Regions from separate parts of the Mesorhizobium sp. M7D.F.Ca.US.005.01.1.1 genome, predicted to be linked through region 3. Evidence: predicted binding sites of a transcription regulator. Region 3 holds the regulator's gene; each other region holds the start of a gene.
What was found. The regulator LexA, encoded in region 3, represses DNA repair genes until DNA is damaged. The targets are predictions, from matches to a motif close to TGTTCNNNNTGTGTTCNG.
Positions count from the first base shown of each region.

Region 1: the regulator LexA is predicted to act here: its motif matches at 2,123-2,140, upstream of EJ076_RS04755 (YifB family Mg chelatase-like AAA ATPase).
Region 2: the regulator LexA is predicted to act here: its motif matches at 2,840-2,857, upstream of EJ076_RS14665 (PA0069 family radical SAM protein).

Region 1 is NZ_CP034453.1:989,564-994,407, forward strand. Features, by position in the region: gene EJ076_RS04750 (J domain-containing protein) at 1-154, opposite strand, end outside; gene EJ076_RS04755 (YifB family Mg chelatase-like AAA ATPase) at 500-2,032, opposite strand; gene gshB (glutathione synthase) at 2,215-3,156, opposite strand; gene EJ076_RS35095 (hypothetical protein) at 3,407-3,553, shown strand; gene EJ076_RS04765 (GtrA family protein) at 3,550-3,948, shown strand; gene EJ076_RS04770 (EAL domain-containing protein) at 4,133-4,844, shown strand, end outside.
Region 2 is NZ_CP034453.1:3,080,571-3,085,414, reverse strand. Features, by position in the region: gene EJ076_RS14690 (4-(cytidine 5'-diphospho)-2-C-methyl-D-erythritol kinase) at 1-24, shown strand, start outside; gene moaB (molybdenum cofactor biosynthesis protein B) at 11-565, shown strand; gene EJ076_RS14680 (aldehyde-activating protein) at 706-1,131, shown strand; gene EJ076_RS14675 (hypothetical protein) at 1,137-2,111, opposite strand; gene EJ076_RS14670 (glycosyltransferase) at 2,257-2,781, opposite strand; gene EJ076_RS14665 (PA0069 family radical SAM protein) at 2,932-4,086, shown strand; gene EJ076_RS14660 (ribonuclease HII) at 4,241-4,844, shown strand, end outside.
Region 3 is NZ_CP034453.1:4,238,340-4,243,183, forward strand. Features, by position in the region: gene EJ076_RS20260 (ComEC/Rec2 family competence protein) at 1-759, shown strand, start outside; gene lexA (transcriptional repressor LexA) at 753-1,490, opposite strand; gene kynU (kynureninase) at 1,928-3,175, opposite strand; gene kynA (tryptophan 2,3-dioxygenase) at 3,253-4,089, opposite strand; gene EJ076_RS20280 (AMP-binding protein) at 4,086-4,844, opposite strand, start outside.

The sequences.
Region 1 (4,844 bases), 3.2 Mb from region 3:
TGTGGGCTTCCACGATTTCGCTGAAGCGGGCTTCATCGCCAGTCTGTTGATTGTCTGGATGATAGCGCATCGCAAAATAGCGAAATATGCGCTCCAGCGTTTCCGAGTTGGCATTCGGGCTAACTTCCAAAACTTCGTAATAGTCAATGAACATAGCGGTACACCCTCAACCGCAATCATATTCGCATTGTCTAAATAAAGAACATCCAAAGCAGAAGCCCAGACTTAAGTCCGGCGTCGATAACGGCCACGCTTCTGGAAGAGGAAGAAAATGGCCGGCGCCCGTTCGGTGGGGGCCGTTGGGTGGTGAGGACGCCGGCCAAGCGGACAATCAAGTCCGCCGCACTGCAGAGATGGTCGATTCGTTGGGTGGCGGTTATGGCGTGATCGCGGAAGGCAACGTGGCAGGGTCAGCTTGTCGCGAGATCGCGTACTGCCAGATTTCGCCGGCAGGACCAAAACCCACAACCGCAAGCACGGCCATCAGCAGGCAGGTAACCTACGCCGCCTGCGCCACCCGCTCCGAACTCATCCGATAAGAAATCGCCTCGGCCAGATGGATGCGGCCGACGGTTTCGCTGGCGTCGAGATCGGCCAGTGTTCTCGCGACCTTCAACACGCGGTGGTAGGCCCGCGCCGAAAAGGCGAGCTTCTCGCTGGCGTCCTTGAGCAGCGACAGGCCGGCGGCGTCAGGCATGGCGATCTCCTCGATGACCGACGGCGCGCAATGCGCGTTGGTGGTGGCTCGGGTAGCGCCGAGCCGTTCGAAGCGTTCGCGCTGGATGGTGCGGGCACGCGCCACGCGCAGCGCCACATCGGCACTTTTCTCCGCCCGGTCCGGTCGGATCAGGTCGCTGGCCGAGACCGCCGGCACTTCGATCCTGAGATCGATGCGGTCGAGCAGCGGGCCTGAGATGCGCGCCTGGTAGTCGGTGCGGCAGCGGTCGCCGCGCAGGCAGCGATAGCCCGGCTCGCCGGCCATGCCGCATCGGCACGGGTTCATCGCCGCAACCAGCTGGATGCGCGCCGGGTAGGTGACGCGATGGTTGGCCCGCGCGATCATGCAGTCGCCGGTCTCCAGCGGCTGGCGCAGCGCATCGAGCGTCTGCGGCGTGAACTCGGGAAATTCGTCGAGGAACAGCACGCCGTGATGGGCGAGCGACACTTCGCCCGGCCGCGCGCGGATGCCACCGCCAACCATGGCCGCCATCGAGGCCGAATGGTGCGGCGCGCGGAACGGCCGCCGGTCGGTCAGCTTGCCTTCGCCGAGTTCGCCGGCCACCGAGGCGATCATCGACACTTCGAGCAGTTCCTTCGGCGCTAGCGGCGGAAGGATCGACGGCAGCCGCTGCGCCAGCATCGATTTTCCCGATCCCGGTGGCCCGATCATCAGCAAATTATGACCACCGGCGGCCGCCACTTCCAGCGCCCGCTTGGCGGTCTCCTGGCCCTTGATGTCGGCGAGATCGGGCAGGTCGCGCGCCGCGGCGTGGATGCCGGCTTCCGGCCGCGACAGCACCTGCGTGCCGCGGAAATGGTTGGCGATGGCGATCAGGCTGCGCGGCGCCAGGATGTCGAAATCCTTGCCCGCCCAGGCCGCTTCCGGCCCGCAGGCGAACGGGCAGATCAAGCCCTTGCCCTCGGCATTGGCGGCGATCGCCGCCGGCAAGGCGCCGGCGACAGCGGCAATCGTGCCGTCGAGCGACAATTCGCCCAGCACGACATAGCCGGCCAGCATGTCACCCGGAATGGCGCCCAGCGCCGCCATCAGGCCGAGCGCGATCGGCAGATCGTAATGGCTGCCTTCCTTGGGCAGGTCGGCGGGCGCCAGATTGACCGTGACCTTCTTTGACGGCATCGACAGGCCGGAAGCATGAAGTGCTGCCTGCACGCGCTCGCGGCTTTCGGCCACTGCCTTGTCGGCGAGGCCGACGATGTGCATGTTGACCTTGCCGGGCGCGATCATCACCTGTACGTCGACCGGCACGGCCTCGATGCCCTGGAAAGCGACCGTGCGAACCCGCGCCACCATTTTCCCACCCCGGATATGGGCTTGCCCCAGCCCGTGCGATCGGGCCAGGAACGGCCCTCGAGGAGACAATCACAATTCCTTGATCAAATCAAGAACATTACAGGAACACGTGAGCGTGTAGGTTGCAGCCGAATAGAGCTCGGTTGCAAAAGCGGAACATGGTTAAGACAAAATGAAAACGATCACTTCCGCTTGTCCTCGACCGCGTCCCAGAACAGGCTGGCGATGTCTGCGCCACCGAAGCGCTTGACCTCGCGCACGCCGGTCGGCGAGGTCACGTTGATCTCGGTCATATAGTCGCCGATGACGTCGATGCCGACGAGGATGAAGCCGCGCTCCTTCAGCGACGGTCCGATGCGGGCGCAGATCTCGCGCTCGCGTTCCGTTAGTTCGGTTTTTTCGGCGCGGCCGCCGACATGCATGTTGGAGCGGGAATCATGCTCGGCCGGCACCCGGTTGATGGCGCCGACCGGCTCGCCGTCGATCAGGATGATGCGCTTGTCGCCCTTGCGCACGTCCTTGAGGTAGCGCTGCACGATATAGGGTTCGCGGAACATCTGGCCGAACATTTCGAGCAGCGAGGCAAGGTTGCGGTCGGCCTCGTGCAGATGGAAGATGCCGGCGCCGCCATTGCCGTAGAGCGGCTTGACGATGATGTCGCCGAACTCCTTGCGGAAGGCGGCAACTTCGAGTGGATCCTTGGTGATCAGCGTGTCCGGCATCAGGTCGGAAAACTCGGTGACGAAGATCTTTTCCGGGCTGTTGCGCACCCAGGCCGGGTCGTTGACCACCAATGTCCCCGGATGGATGCGCTCCAGGATGTGCGTGGTGGTGATGTAGTTCATGTCGAAGGGCGGATCCTGGCGCAGCAGGACGACGTCCATTTCCGCGAGATCGGTGCGTACCTGCTCGCCCAGCGAATAATGGGCTCCCTTCTCGTCGCGCACCTGCATCTCCTCGATGCGGGCAAACACCTTGCCGTCGCGCAACGACAGCCGGTCGGGCGTGTAGTGGAACAGCTGATGGCCGCGCCGCTGCGCCTCCAGCGACAGCGCGAACGAGGTGTCGCCGGCGATCGACACGGTGGAGATGTGGTCCATCTGGACGGCGATTTTCAGCTTCATGGCGGGTCTCCGGCGGCTCGGATGGGCGACTGTCTTGCCTGTACAGGCTCACTGCCCGTCTGCCAATCGCGACATTTTGAAGATTGGCATCAGAAGTCGCAAACCCGAGCCAGCGTCCGATCTGCCCCGGCCATCTGGAAACAAGGCGAACAGCGCGTCATCGCTTTCTTAAGCCTAGCCGTGCAAAGGTAAGCCCCGAATGCGCCCGGCAGTGTTGATGCAGCCCCGGGCACTCGATGGAACAACGACCATGAACGCCGTCACCGCCATCCGCGCCGCCGCAACCAGACAGCTCGAACTCACAATCCTGATGCCATGCCCCAACGATGACTTACTGGTCGATGACCTACCGGCCGATGACTTGCCGGCCAACCAGCTGCCGGCGCGCGACGCATGAGCGAAGCATTGCCGGCCTTTGTCCAGACACGCCTGTTCCGATTCCTGACGGTCGGCGTCGGCGCCGCATTGCTGTTCTTCGTTCTGTCGTGGCTTCTGGTGTCGCTGGGCCTTTCGCCCTTCATCGGTAGTGTCGTCGCCTATGCGATTGCCGTTGTTGTTGCCTATAGCGCACAGCGCGGCTGGACATTCGGCGGCCAGCACGATCACGTCAGCGCCATGCCGCGCTATCTTGCGCTGCAGCTCGGATGCGCTCTGTTTTCGGGTCTGGTGTCGCACCTGGCGGTCACGCGTTTCGGCTTGTCAGCGCTCGCCATGTCGGCGCTGACGACGGTTGCCGCAGGCGCGGTGAGCTACGTCATGTCGTTGCTATGGGTGTTTCCGACGCGCGGCTAGCGCGTTTTTTGCGCGTCGTTTTTTCGCCTTGTGGAGGGACTGTCGCCGACCCGCGCCGAGCCTCGTATCAGTCCCCGTGCACATGACGCCGCTTAGCCGCGAAAAATCGATTTCGCGATACGTTTCCTAAAGGGTTTGCTGCCAGTCTCGAAATAAATTCCGACGTCACAAAACAGGGACACCGATGCAAACTTCGTTTGGCACCGGTCAGGCAAACAGGGAGAGCACGGATCTGGCATTCACAGATCCGTTGACCGGGCTTGGCAACCATCGCCGCTTCTTCGACAAGGTCGATCGCCTGATCAGCGACCGTGCCGACGATCCCGCACCCTTTACCGTCGGTATTCTCGACCTCGACGGCTTCAAGCCGATCAACGATTTGTTCGGCCACAAGGCCGGCGACGACATCCTGATCCAGGTCGCCATGCGGTTGCGCGCCTCGATGGACGGCCACTCAACGGTCTGCCGCATCGGCGCCGACGAGTTCGCCTTTCTCTATCCCCTGGTGTTCAGCGAGGATGCAGCGGCCGAAAAGTCCCGCATGCTGATCGAGATACTGTCGGCGCCCTATGATGTCGGCGAACGCACCGCCAGGCTTTCGGCCTCGGTCGGCTGCTCGCTGTTCTATTCCGGCGACGAGACCACTGAGATCCTCATCAACAAGGCAGAGACGGCGCTCTACCATGCCAAGCGTTCCGGCCGTGGCCGTGTCGTTGTCTACACCCGCGAGATGGAAGAAGCGGCCAAGCGCGTCACCCGCATCGAACAGGCGCTGCGTCGCGCCGTCTCGGCCGGCGAGGTGGAGCCGCATTTCCAGCCGATCGTCGACCTCAACACGCGCCGCACCATCGGCTTCGAGACGCTGGCGCGGTGGACCGATCGCGACCTTGGCTCGG
Region 2 (4,844 bases), 1.2 Mb from region 3:
GAGGGCGCTGATGGCCACAATTGACGAAAGCCGTTCCTTCATCCCCGTGCGCATCGCGGTGCTGACCGTTTCGGACACACGCAGCCTCGCCGACGACAAATCCGGCCAGACGCTGGCCGATCGCATCACCGAGGCGGGCCACATCCTGGCCGCCCGCGATATCGTCACCGACGACCGTGAGAAAATCCGCGACACGGTTCTGGCGTGGTCACGGGACAAGGATATCGATGTCGTGATCACCACCGGCGGCACCGGCTTCACCGGCCGTGACGTGACGCCGGACGCGCTGGAGCCGATCTTCGAAAAGCGCATGGACGGCTTTTCGGAAGTGTTCCACCGTATCTCCTACGACAAGATCGGCACCTCGACGATCCAGAGCCGGGCGACCGGCGGCGTCGTCAACGCCACCTTCGTCTTCGTGCTGCCAGGTTCGCCAGGCGCCTGCAAGGACGCGTGGGACGGCATCCTGAAGGCGCAGCTCGACTACCGGCACATGCCGTGCAATTTCGTCGAGATCATGCCGCGCCTGGACGAGCATCTGCGGCGCGGCAAATCGGCTCCATAAAAGCCGAGGCAAAGCGCCGGTTCCACGCCGCGTTTGCCAAGCAGAACAGCACCTACGCCTTCGAAACCCCATTCCATACCTGATCTCGGAAAACTAACCTGCTTGAAGGCGATCATCGCCGTCACGACAAGGCAGATACGATGACCGTGCATACCGGCGGATGCCATTGCGGCAACATACGCCTTGGATTCTCAACCGAACTCGACCCGCAGCAAATCGAAGTTCGCGCCTGCCAATGTTCGTTCTGTGTCAGATATGGTTCGCGCGCCATCGCCGATGCAGCCGGCAAACTGATCATCTCGGTCAAGGACGAGGCGCGATTGCAGAGATATCAGTTCGGGCTGAGGACGGCCGACTATCTGATCTGCCGGGAGTGTGGCGTCTATGTCGCCGCAATCGCTGGAGAGGTAGACGACGCTAGGGCGATCGTCATCATCAACGCCCTGGACGACCGCGAGCGGTTCAATCGGGAGCCGGTTCGTGTCGACTTCGATGCCGAAAGCAAAGCGCAGCGCCAAGCCAGGCGTCGCGCTCGCTGGATGCCTGTCGAGTTGAGCTTCGGATAGTTCCTTCAGCGGATGACCGGCTCGCCATGGAATCGCCGGCGCGACGGCGGCGATACGCCGAAGCCGACCTCCATCATCAGCCGCGGCGTGCGCGCCGGCACGGTGCCCATGTGGAAGCCGAACGGATCCTCGACGAAGCCGAGGCCTGCTTCTCCAGTCAATGTCACCGGGCTCTGCTCGCCATAGACATCCAGAACCTCTTGCGCGGGATGGCCGACCAAGAGGGTGAGCTGATGCTTGAGGCTGCGGCGCTTGTGACTGCCTTTGACATAGACATGCGGGCCGGTGTCCGCATCGACCGGCTTGAGATAGAAAAAGAATTTCAGCATGCGCCAGTCGTCGAGGTCGAAATGATACTTGCCGAGCGAGGCGAGATTCTTGTCGGCATCCGAAGCGGCGCCCGTCGGGAAACTCCACCACACCCGCGTCGTGATCAGTTTGGCCTGGCCGCCGAGATAGTGCGCGGCAATGTCCAGAAGCAGCGGATCGCGCTGGATGGCGAGTGCCGCCTGGCAGTCGAGTATGCGCTCGAAAAAATGCCCACTGAGCAGCGAGCGGCCGAAGCGCTTTTCAGCCTCGGCATGTTCGCCCGGCATGAATTCGAGACGGCGGTCGAAATTGCCGAAGCAAGGCGTGCGCCCGGCGAAGTCTGCGATCTCCTCATGGATATCAGGCGGTAGGACCAGGCCCGAAAACAGCCCGTCGGAGCGCAGCGCTTCGACCACGGCTTCCCGTTCGGCGCCGGCAAACATCGTGTCCACCGCATTGACGACCGGCTGAGCGCGTTTTGCGCCCAGCCAATGCATGCGGCGTCCAGGCATGGTGCGCGCCAGCATGAACATCGGCAGCCAGGCTGGGTTTTCGCGAAGATCCTTGAGATAGGTCGGAATGCGCACCGCGATACGCCGCAGCAGGCTGCCGTTGCGCGCAATGGCCTCGAGACTGGCCGCACCGGAATTGTCGGGGGGTGAAAGGTTCATCGGGTCCTCGGCTATGAGAGCGTCACCGATGCCGCATCGGTGTTCACCACTCGGCATGACCCAAACCCAATTCACCGCTTGGGATGGAAACTAACCCCGCGCCAGATTTTGTGCAATGCACAATGGAGAGAGCAGCTGCAAAAAATCATGTCGGGGAGCGATGCTTCTGCTTTACCGGCGCCACCCAGATTTCGGCGTCGAGCCGCTTTGTCGCGAGGCCGCGAGCAATGGCCTCGGCGCTGCCGGCACTCTTGGCCGAGGCCGCGACCTGACGCTTGCTGATCAGCAATCCGTCGGCCAAGGCACGGTTTCCCGAAAAGACGCGCGCCAGGAACGGCGTGCGGCTGCCGCGCGCCCGCGAAAACCGTGCCGCCATGGTTTGCCTGGCTGTGTGGTCGACGACCACGTCGATCCAGCCCTCCACCAGCCGCGCGCCAGGCTCCAGTAGCAGCAGCCAGTCCCCCTTGGCCTGGCGGATGCCGACAGCGACGCCACCAGTCACGTACTGACAGCCGGCATGTTCGGCCACACGATGTGTCTGGTCGGTGGAGCCCGTGTCACAGACGATGACTTCACGCACGACGCCCTCGACCGCGCCGCCAATCAGCGAGGCGAGCGTACGGGTAAGGCCTTCCTCGTCATTGCGGGTTTCGATGAGAACACTGAGCATCATTAGCCGAATAGCGGAAAGCGCGACACAGCGCCAGTTATTGCAGCGCACCATAAAAAGTTCTTGCTTTGTTCTCTTCGACAAAATAGGAATAATTTCATGAACAGAGCGATTCGACACAACATGGACAGTCCCTGGGAGCGGGCGAAGATGGAACAGATCGTGCGCGCCGACATTGCAGCTTTCGGAGCAGGAAGAGCCGAGATGGCCAATGCGATGATCGAGCAGAGTGGCGTGCGTGTCCGTCCGGATCGCAACCGCGGCCGGTCGGCGGGCATCAATCCGTCCGGGCGATTCGAGCCGGTGAGCCGGCATGTTTTCGACGATGGTTGGAACTCGCTGGAAGAACTGCCGCCCTTCAAGACCGAAGTGCAGGTCGAGAAGCCGCGCACCATCATCACCCGCAACGAATCGCCTGACATCTCCTTCGACCGTTCGATCAACCCCTATCGCGGCTGCGAACATGGTTGTGTCTACTGCTTTGCCCGGCCGACGCACTCCTTCATGGGACTGTCGCCGGGCCTCGATTTCGAATCCAAGCTGTTCGCCAAGCCGGATGCGGCGCGCTTGCTCGACAAGGAGCTGTCGAAGGAGGGCTACCAGCCGCGCACCATCGCCATCGGCACCAACACCGACCCCTACCAGCCGATCGAGAAGCAATACCGGATCATGCGCGAGATCCTCGAAGTGCTGGAGGCGCGCGGCCATCCGGTCGGCATCGTGACAAAATCCGCTTTGGTGACGCGCGACATCGATATCCTGTCGCGCATGGCCGAACGGGGGCTCGCCAAGGTGGCGTTGTCGGTGACGACATTGGACCGGATGCTGGCCAGAACGATGGAGCCGCGCGCATCGACGCCGACCAAGCGGCTGGAGGCGATCCGGCAGCTTTCGGATGCCGGCATTCCGGCTTCGGTCATGGTGGCGCCGATCATCCCCGGCCTGACCGACCAGGAGATGGAACGCATCCTCGATTCGGCACGTGCCGCCGGCGCCCGTGAGGCAGGCTATGTCGTGCTGCGCCTGCCCCTGGAAGTCAGCCCGATCTTCAAGGACTGGCTGCTGCGTCATTATCCTGATCGCTACCGCCACGTGATGTCGCTGATCCGTTCGATGCGCGACGGCAAGGACTACGATTCGGAATGGGGCAAGCGCATGAAGGGCGCCGGTCCCTATGCTTGGCAGATCGGCCGGCGCTTCGAGATCACCGCCAAGCGGCTCGGCCTCAATGCCGAACGGCGCACGCTGCGGACCGACCAGTTCGTTGCCGCTGCCAAGGATCAATTGCAGCTGACGCTGCTTTGAGAATGCACTTCACCGCGGCGGTCTGATCTGTCGCAGAGCGCAAGAATCCCGTCCGGCCTGCCCCGGCCTGCAGACGGTGCCCTCCCGGTCCGGCGCCCCACCCGACCCGGAGGGACTTGCGGAGAATCGGAGCCGATGCGAACCTCGCCGCAACATGGCTCGCGCGCGTTCCGATTCTCCGCTTCTCTTTGAGATCATCGAGAAACCTGACTTCTCCTTCGAGACGAAGGCGATGGTGGACGGGCTGTGGCCAGTCGCCGGGATGGATGAGGCCGGCCGTGGGCCGCTCGCCGGGCCGGTGGTCGCGGCGGCGGTGGTGCTCGACCCCGCCAACATTCCGGACGGTCTCGACGATTCCAAGCGGCTCAGCCATTTGCAGCGCGAAGCGCTGTTCCTGCGCATTCTCGGCTCCGCGCAGGCGATTTCCATGGCCTCCATCAGCGCCGAGGGCATCGACGGCAGCAACATCCTCAAGGCAAGTCTCGAAGCCATGCGCCGCGCGCTGGTTGGGCTGTCGGTTCAACCGAAGCTCGCCCTTGCCGACGGACGCGACGTGCCGCCGGGGCTGCCTTGTGAAGGGCGCGCGCTGATCAAGGGCGACCAGCGTTCGCAGTCGATCGCCGCCGCCTCGATCGTCGCCAAGGTGATGCGCGACCGCATGATGTGCGGCTGCGGCAACCATCACGACCGCTACGGCTTCGAAGTCCACATGGGCTACGCCACGGTCCGCCATCGCACGGCAATCGAGGCGCATGGCC
Region 3 (4,844 bases):
TCCGGATGGATTTCCGAGCGTTCGCCCGTCGATGGAGTCGGATTGATTTCGCAGCAGTCTGTCCTGCTGGTGGCGATTGCCCTGGTCATCGCGACGATGGCGACGACATGGCTGCGGCTCGCCGCTCTTCCCTTCGCGCTTGCCGGCCTGCTGACCGTTTCGGATACGCGCACACCCGACGTGCTGATCTCCGAGGACGCTCGACTGGTTGCGTTGCCGATCGGCGGCGGCGAGTTCGCCGTCAGCCGCGCACGGCCGAACGAATTCACCGTCGACAACTGGAAGCGCGCACTGACATCCGAAACCATCGTCGTGCCGGAAGTCTTCACCCAAGGAGACGCACAATTCGAGATCGCGGATGCCCCGGAACTGCCGCCGGGATCGCCGTTCTATTGCACGTCAGGCGTTTGTCTCGCCAAGCACACGTCCGGCGCGATCATTGCTTATGTCGAGGATCGCAAGGACACGTGGAAAGCCTGCGGCTTCGCCGGGCTGATCGTAATCAATGACGCGACGGCCTATGACGCTTGTCACGATCCGCTGGTTCTCGTCATCACCAAGCGACAACTGGCTCGCAAAGGCAGTGCTGCCGTCTTCTTCGATCGCCAGTCGGCGACCGCGCCGGCAACCGTCAGCTTCGCGGTGGACAGGCCCTACCGGCCTTGGCATGAACAACGCAAATTCTCACGCGAGGCGAGGGGACTGCCGCCCTTCAAGAGACCCGAGAAGCCAGTGGTTAAACCGCAGCTGCCTCAGTAGCGGCGGATCAGGCCGACGAGCTTGCCTTGCACCTTGACCCTGTCCGGCCCGAAAATACGGGTTTCATAGGCCGGATTGGCGGCTTCGAGAGCAATCGAGGCGCCCTTGCGGCGGAACCGCTTCAGCGTCGCTTCCTCTTCATCGACCAGCGCCACGATGATTTCGCCGGGGCTCGCCGTGTCGGCATTGCGGATGATGACGGTGTCGCCGTCGAAAATGCCGGCCTCGATCATCGAGTCGCCCTTGACCTCCAGCGCATAGTGCTCGCCGCCCATGATCATGTCCGGCGGCACCGAGATCGAATGCGTCTGATGCTGAATGGCGTCGATCGGCACACCGGCAGCGATGCGGCCCATCACCGGGATCGACACCGCGGAGACCACGTCGTCGTCATTGCCGGCCGAAGACATCCGCGAAAGCGCCGGCTTGATCTGCCGGCCAAGGCCGCCTTGACCAAGACTGCCCTGGATGACGCTTGGCGAGAATTTTTTTGCCGCGTTGAGGCCGGGCGCGATCGAATCCGGCAGCCGCAGCACTTCCAGCGCGCGTGCCCGGTTGGGCAGCCGGCGAATGAAGCCGCGCTCCTCCAGTGCCGTAATCAGCCGGTGAATCCCGGATTTGGAGGCAAGATCGAGCGCCTCCTTCATCTCATCGAAGGATGGCGGAATGCCGCTTTCCTTCAGGCGTTCATGGATGAACATCAGCAGTTCGTGTTGCTTGCGCGTCAGCATGGCGGCCCCCAGGGTACCTGAAACCAGAATCAGAAAAACAAACCCAGAACAAACACTATCTGTTCCAGTTGTGTTCTGCAACCGTTTAAAGTTTAATGAATTTGTTAAGGTGGCGGAAATTATTCCGCGGTTGCAAGCGGATCTCGTCGACGCCTGCATGCCGTCGCAGTGCGCTTTCCGACATTGAAATTGTTATGGTTAATAGCCTGTGGCCCATCCCGAGATCAGGCCTGGCATGGCTGCCGACAGGCCCCTCGACGGTGGGCTTTCCAGCTTTCGTTTGCCGTGAACGAAACGAAGCCAAAACGCCAACCTTGGTTAATTATTGTAGCCTGCACTGGCCACCAGCAACGAACGCATGTGCGAGCTGGAAATTCGTCTCTTCGTCATCCGACCAAGGGGAGAGTCTATGACAACAGATCGTCGAGACGGCTGCGTTAGGTAACGGCCTCCTTGACGGCGAAACGCTGGTCCTTCCATGCACCCGTGCGCAGAATGTCTTCCAGCACCTCGACCGCCAGCCACACATCCTTGTAGCCGACATAGAGCGGCGTGAAGCCGAAACGGATGGTCGATGGCGCGCGGAAATCACCGATCACGCCACGCTCGATCAGCGCCCGCATGATTTGATAGCCATGATCGTGAAGGAACGACACCTGGCTGCCGCGGCTGGTCGTGTCGCGGGTGGTCTCCAGCGTGAGACCATAGGCGCCGCACTTTGCTTCGACGAGCTGGATGAACAGTTCGGTCAGCGCGACGCTTTTCTTTCGCAATGCCGCCATGTCGACGTCGTTCCAGATGGCAAGCGCACCCTTGAGCGCCCGCATCGACAGGACCGGCTGCGTGCCGCACAGAAAGCGGCGGATACCGGTGCCGGCCACGTAACCCTGTTCGAAGGCAAAGGGCCGCGCATGCCCCCACCAGCCGCTGAGTGGCTGGCTGATCTCGCCGTGGTGGCGCCGGGCGGCATAGATGAAGGCCGGCGCGCCCGGACCGCCGTTGAGGTACTTGTAGGTGCAGCCGATGGCGAAGTCGGCATTTGCGTGATCGAGCTCGACCGGCAGAGCGCCGGCGGTGTGGCATAGATCCCAGACGACCAGCGCTCCGGCCGCATGAGCCTTACGCGTCAGCGCCGCCATGTCGCGCAGTTCACCCGATTTGTAATTGACGTGGTTGACCAGCACCACCGCGACGCTTTCGTCGATCAGTTCTTCGATGGTTGGCGCGTCGACGCCCGCGAGGCGCAGCAGGACGCCATCCCGGGTCGAGGCCACGCCTTCGGCGATGTACAGGTCGGTGGGAAAACTGTCGCCCTCGGCGACGATGGCCAACCGGCCGGGCCGCATCTCCAGCGCCGCATGCAACACCTTGTAGATGTTGGTCGACGTCGTGTCGCAGACGACGGTCTGGCCGGCCCCGGCTCCTATCAGGCGCCCGAGCTGGTCACCGAGTTCGATCGGCATCTCGAACCATCCGGCTGTATTCCAGGCCCGGATGAGACCCTGGGCCCATTCCTGGGTCGCCGCCTGCTGCAGCTCGCCAAAAACGGCATGAGACGCTGCCCCAAGTGAATTGCCGTCGAGATAGATCACGCCTTCCGGCAGAATGAAACGATGGCGCATGGCACGCAGCGGATCCGTGGCATCCATCGCTTCGATTGCAGCGAGATCAGGAATTCCACCCATGGTCAGTCCTCGGTTGTTCGCGAAGGTTTTCCGCCACAGAGCGTCCCCTCAGTGAGCTTGTTTTCATTTCGATGATGTCAGAGCCGGGTGCGGACCGTCCACAACTCCGGGAACAGCACGACCTCGAGCATCTTCTTGAGATACGAAGCACCCGACGTGCCGCCGGTGCCGCGTTTCAGGCCGATGATGCGCTCGACCGTGGTGACGTGGTTGAAGCGCCACCGGCGGAAATAGTCCTCGAAGTCGACCAGCTTCTCGGCCAGTTCGTAGAACATCCAGTAACGCTGCGGATCACGGTAAATGGTCTGCCAGGCGACCAGAACCTCTTCATTTTCGGTTCGCGTTTCACGCCAGTCCGTGCGCCTGGCATCAGTGCCGATGTCGAATCCGTTGCGCGCCAGAAGCAGCAGCGCTTCGTCGTAGAGCGATGGCTCGGCCAGGATCGCCTCCAGCTTTCCGCTGAGGTCAGGCCGGTGCTTGTGCGGCCCGAGCATGGCGAGGTTGCGGTTGCCGGCCATGAACTCGATGGCGCGATACTGCCAGGACTGAAAACCCGAGGACTGGCCGAGCGCGTCGCGGAACTCGGTGTATTCGCTGGGGGTCATCGTCCGCAGCACGTCCCAGGCGTTGTTCAACTGCTCGAAGATGCGGGCGACGCGCGACAGCATCTTGAAGCTCGGCTCGAGCCGGTCGGCGCGGATAGAACGGATCGCAGCGCCAATCTCGTGCAAAGCGAGCTTCATCCACAGTTCGGAGGTTTGATGCTGGATAATGAACAGCATCTCGTCGTGCGCCGACGACAGCGGCGTCTGGGCCTCCAGCACTTTCTCAAGGTGCAGGTAGTCGCTGTAGGACATGCGCTCCTTGAACGACATCTGTGCGCCTTCGGACGCCGGATCGTATGGCTCGCTCAATTGATTTTCTCCGTGCGCAGCCGGAAGCGCTGGATCTTGCCGGTCTGGGTCTTGGGCAGAGCGGCGATGAATTTCACCGATCGCGGGTATTTGTAGGGCGCGATCGTTGCCTTGACGTGGTCCTGCAGGCGCTTGGTGGTCAACGCGTCAGGCGCCACGCCCTGCGCCAGCACGACATGCGCCTCGACGATCTGGCCGCGTTCGGCATCGTCTGCGCCGATCACCGCGCATTCGGCGACGTCGGGATGCGACAGCAGTGCTGCCTCGACCTCGGGGCCGGCGATGTTGTAGCCGGCGCTGACGATCATGTCGTCGGAGCGCGCGGCGAAATGGAAGAACCCGTCTTCGTCCTGCGTGAAGGTGTCGCCGGTGAGGTTCCAGCCGTCGCGGACGTATTCCTTCTGCCTGTTGTCGGCCATGTAGCGGCAGCCGGTCGGGCCGCGCACCGCCAGCCTGCCGGTTGTGCCGCGCGGCACCTCGCGCATCTCGTCATCGACGATGCGCGCCTCATAGCCGCCCACCGGCTTGCCGGTCGACGCGGGCTTCATGTCGTCAAAGCGGTTGGAGATGAAGATGTGCAGCATTTCGGTGGCGCCGATGCCGTCGAGGATCGGCTTGCCGGTCTTTTGCGTCCACTCCTCGAAAACCGGAGCGGGCAAGGTTTCGCCGGCCGAAACGGCGACGCGCAGCGATGACAGGTCGGCTCCTTCATCCATGGCCTTCAGCATGGCGCGGTAGGCGGTCGGCGCGGTGAA